Regions from separate parts of the Paucidesulfovibrio gracilis DSM 16080 genome, predicted to be linked through region 1. Evidence: riboswitches for the same ligand, from Rfam matches in the RefSeq annotation. Region 1 holds a riboswitch; the other holds the start of a gene.
The links. Region 1 has a riboswitch for thiamine pyrophosphate ahead of cytX (putative hydroxymethylpyrimidine transporter CytX). Riboswitches for the same ligand answer to the same signal wherever they lie in the genome.
Positions count from the first base shown of each region.

Region 2: it holds a riboswitch for thiamine pyrophosphate, as region 1 does, so the genes downstream of both, B5D49_RS08595 (sulfide-dependent adenosine diphosphate thiazole synthase) here and cytX (putative hydroxymethylpyrimidine transporter CytX) in region 1, are expected to answer to the same signal.

Region 1 is NZ_FUYC01000009.1:55,092-57,289, reverse strand. Features, by position in the region: gene cytX (putative hydroxymethylpyrimidine transporter CytX) at 1-1,134, opposite strand, end outside; TPP riboswitch at 1,189-1,287, opposite strand; gene B5D49_RS09980 (mechanosensitive ion channel family protein) at 1,365-2,198, opposite strand, start outside.
Region 2 is NZ_FUYC01000006.1:143,111-145,308, reverse strand. Features, by position in the region: gene B5D49_RS08600 (TRAP transporter large permease) at 1-723, shown strand, start outside; TPP riboswitch at 797-897, shown strand; gene B5D49_RS08595 (sulfide-dependent adenosine diphosphate thiazole synthase) at 1,039-1,842, shown strand; gene glmS (glutamine--fructose-6-phosphate transaminase (isomerizing)) at 2,105-2,198, shown strand, end outside.

The sequences.
Region 1 (2,198 bases):
GCCCAGGATGGTGACAAGGGTCGGTCCCACCAACAACCCGAACGGCTTCAGCTGGTAATACAAGGCAACGCCAAGTGCAAGACTTATCGTGGCTGCCGGATCCCAGGATGTTTTTCTTTTATCGGTGCGCAGCACATAATAATCCGCCAACAAAATGGCCACCAACGGCGCGAATACGGAACCCAACGCATACAGGAACCATTCATACTTGGTAATGGGTACATACATGGCAAGCACGGTGCCGATCACCGCGAACACCACGGAAGTCCAACGACGGCTCAACCTGGGGAAGATATTCAGACTGGAAACAGCGGCGGAGTAAACGTCCAGAAACGTAGTGGTAATGGTGGACAAACCGATAATGCCCAAGGCCACCATGCCCAGATTGGCCGCCAGCATCATGGACGCGGGATCAAAGCTGCCCGAGTGCAGCGCTCCCAGGATGCCGATGCCGTACATCCAGCAACTGCCCAAAAAATAACCCAGCAGCGGCGCGAGCCAGGAAGCGGTGCGCGTCTTGGCCATGCTCGTATAATCGGAGATGAGCGGAAACCAGGACAGCGGCATGATGATGGCCATTTCAAAACCGAAATGAAACGGCCCGTCTCCGCCTGCGCCGGCAATGGCCTCCGGCCGGGACAGCAGCACCCAGCTGAGCACCACGGTCAACACGAGCAGCAGGCTCACCGCGACCATATTCAGCCATTTGAAACCGCGAATCCCCAAAAAAACCCACAATCCGATGAACGCCCCAACAACGGCGGAAAGCAAAATCTGATTGTCCAGCCCCCAGAGTGCGGTGGTCAGGCCGTTGAGCGCTCCGCCGCCCAAGAGCACCATCCAGGCCGTCCAGCCAAGTAGCTGAAACACGTTGATGACGGAGATGAGATACGAACCCTGGCGGCCAAAGGAAATACGGGTGGACATGATGGCGGGAAGGCGTTCGCGGAATCCGATCCAGCCCGCCAGCACAAGGAGTGCGGTTCCGGCCAGATGTCCCAATACATTGGCCCACAGGGCTTTTTCCAGCCCCAGATCGGCAAGCAGGCCACCGGTAAGAATTTCGGCCACGGAAACGGCCGCACCAAACCAGAGAAAAAACAGATTGGCAAAGGAAAGTTGGTGTTTGGACATAAAAAAGCCCCTTCAGATGATGTTCAAGGGGCACTGCGCGAAAAGAGGTGCAAATTTGTATTGCGCCAGATTCCGTACGGCAGTGCGAACTGCTTCACGTTCCAAGGGTGTGATCTCAGCTTCGGCTCAAGCGAAGCACCCCCATCGGCAAAATCGACGGCTATCAAAAAGCCGTAACGGAATCAAGCGGACCCCGACAATAAATCGAGGTCCGCTGTAGCACAAAAATCCTATTTTTCGGTGAACAAATGCACATCCTGCTGAGGAAACGGAATGGTCACGCCCTGTTCGTCGAATGTTTCCTTGATGGAACGGATCAGATCAAACCGGACAGACCAGTAATCGTCCGTCCGAACCCAGGGCCGCACCACAAAATTCACGCTGCTGTCCCCCAGTTCCGACACCGCGACCATGGGTTCCGGCTCCTTGAGGATACGCTCGTCCGCGGCGAGAAGACCTTCTAAAATTCCCTTGGCCTTGGAAATAATGTCTCCGTATCCGATTCCCACTACCAGATCGATGCGCCGCGTATCATTGGCCGTCACATTCACGATGACGTTCCCAAGGATGCTGGAGTTGGGGACGTAGACCTTTTGGTTGTCCGGCGTGGCCAGCTCGGTGTTGAACAAATTCACGGCCATGACCGTTCCCGAGGTGCCGCCCACCGTGACATAGTCGCCCACACGGAAAAATCGGAAAAAGATGAGCAATACGCCCGCCGCAAAGTTGGACAGGGAATCCTTGAGCGCCAGGCCAACGGCCAAACCAGCGGCGCCGAGCACTGCCAGAAACGATGTCACATTGATGCCAAGCTGTCCGAGGGCCGCTATGCCGACGGCCGTCACAAGCAGATAATGCAGGGCATTGCGTACAAAACTGACCAGAATGACATCAACGCCGCCCTTTTCCATCAGCCGTCCCACCAACGAGGACAGCCGTCGGGAAAGCACGAAGCCGACCCAGAACAAAATCAGGGCGACCACGAGACGCAAACCATACTGTCCCACCCAATACACAAGCATGTCCACCATGGATTGCAGCATGGAGGCATTGAACTGAATTCC
Region 2 (2,198 bases), on a different contig from region 1:
GGCACCGTGCGGATGCTCTGCCTGCGTCACGCGGACTGGGGTCCGGCCGGACCGCGCACCACCCTGGGCGAAAAAATCCGCTCCCTGCCCGGTTCCCTTGAAATGCTGCTGCTGTTCGGGCTGGTCATGGGCGGATTGTTCGCGGGCTTCTTCTCCCCCACTGAAGTGGGCGCGGCTGGTTCGGCCCTGGCTCTGCTACTGGCCACGGTCACGGGGAAAATGACCTGGAAAAAGCTGATCCTGGCCCTGTCCGACACCATCCGCATCTCCTGCATGATTCTGGTGATCATGATGGGCGCGGTGATTTTCGCCAAATTTCTGACCATTGCCCGACTGCCCTCGGAAATGGCGTCCATGGTCGCTTCCCTGGCCGTACCGTCCTGGACCGTGATCCTGCTCATCTGCCTGATCTACGCGGTGGGCGGCATGGTTATGGATGCCCTGGCCCTGCTGCTGGTGACGATTCCCATCTTCCAGCCCGTGGTCCAGGCCATGGGGTACGACATGATCTGGTTCGGCGTGCTCATCACCGTGGTCACCACCATGGGAGCCATCACCCCACCCGTGGGCGTGAACACCTTCATTGTCGCGTCCATGGCCGGAAATATCCCCATGCGCCACGTGTTTGCCGGTGTCAGCTACTTTCTGGCCTGCTATGCCCTGGTGGTGGCCCTGCTCATGGCCCTGCCGCAACTGGCGCTCTGGCTGCCGAGCATGATGTAACCTTCTTTTTTCACTGTTGTTTTATTCACGAACAAAAGGGCTTGCCACAACGGTCAAGCCTTGATAAACGCCCACTGTCCGGTTGGGGTGTCCCGCTCATCTGCGGGGCTGAGAGCAAACCCATCGAACCTGCTCCAGTTCACACTGGCGAAGGGAAATCGGATTCCTGAAGAAACCGCTTCGGGTTTCTTTTCATCCATTCTCTCCCCTGTGAACGCGTGAGGCCGCGAACGGTCGCGCCCCCGCGTCACCCACCGGCGTCTTGCCCCGTTTTTGCGGGGTTAACCTTACTATTGCTTAAGGAGGACGCACATCATGACCAACCAACCCCTGGACGAACGCATCATCACCGAGGCCATTGCCGACCGCTTTTTCGAAAAATTCAAATCCTGCCTGAACCTTGACGTGGCCATTGTGGGCGGCGGTCCCTCCGGACTCACCGCTGCCTGGAAGCTGGCTTCCGAAGGCTTCAACGTGGCCCTGTTCGAGCGCAAGCTCTCCCTGGGCGGCGGCATGTGGGGCGGCGGCATGACCTGGAACATGGCTGTGGTGCAGGAAGAAAGCCGCCACATCCTGGAAGAGGCGGGCATTGCTGTCAGCCACTACCGCGACGGATACTACACCGCCGATGCCGTGGCCTGCACCACCACCCTGGCCTCCCGCGCCTGCCTTGCCGGGACCAAGGTCTTCAACTGCACCAGCGTGGAAGACGTGTGCATCCGTGAGGAAGCGGACGGCAAACGCGTCACCGGCCTGGTCATCAACTCCTCGCCCGTGGAAATGGCGGGCCTGCACATCGACCCTGTGGTGCTCGGCACACGCTGCGTGATCGAGGCCACCGGCCACGATACCGAAGTGCTCAAGACCGTGGTCCGCAAAAACGACGTGCGCCTGAACACGCCCTCCGGCAAGATCGAGGGGGAACAATCCATGTGGGCGGAACGCGCCGAGTCCACCACTGTGGAGAACACCCGCGAAGTGTTCCCGGGCATGTGGGTCACGGGCATGGCCGCCAACGCCACCTTCGGCTCCTACCGCATGGGTCCGATCTTCGGCGGCATGCTGCTTTCCGGCCTGAGGGTGGCCGAGCTTATCGCCAAGGAGCTGCGCGGCGAATAGCAGCCGTCCGGCAAATCACGGATCGTACTCCGTCTTTGCCCCACTTCGAACAAGCGTCCTGTGGATTTTCGTCCGCGGGACGCTTTTTTTCATTCCGCGGCCACCGAAATCACGCGGCCTTGCCGGGAAATCCGGCTCTGCCTGCTGGTTCTGCCGACCCGGACACATCCCGCCCCTCTTGATTTGTGCGGCTCGTGCCTCTATGAAACGAAAGCACCTGCGCCTTTGAACCAAAATGAAAACGACGCAAGCGGAGTGAACCATGTGCGGAATCATCGGCTATTGCGGCCATCGTCCGGCGGTCCCCGTCCTCGTGGAGGGACTTCGTCGCCTTGAATATCGTGGATACGACTCCG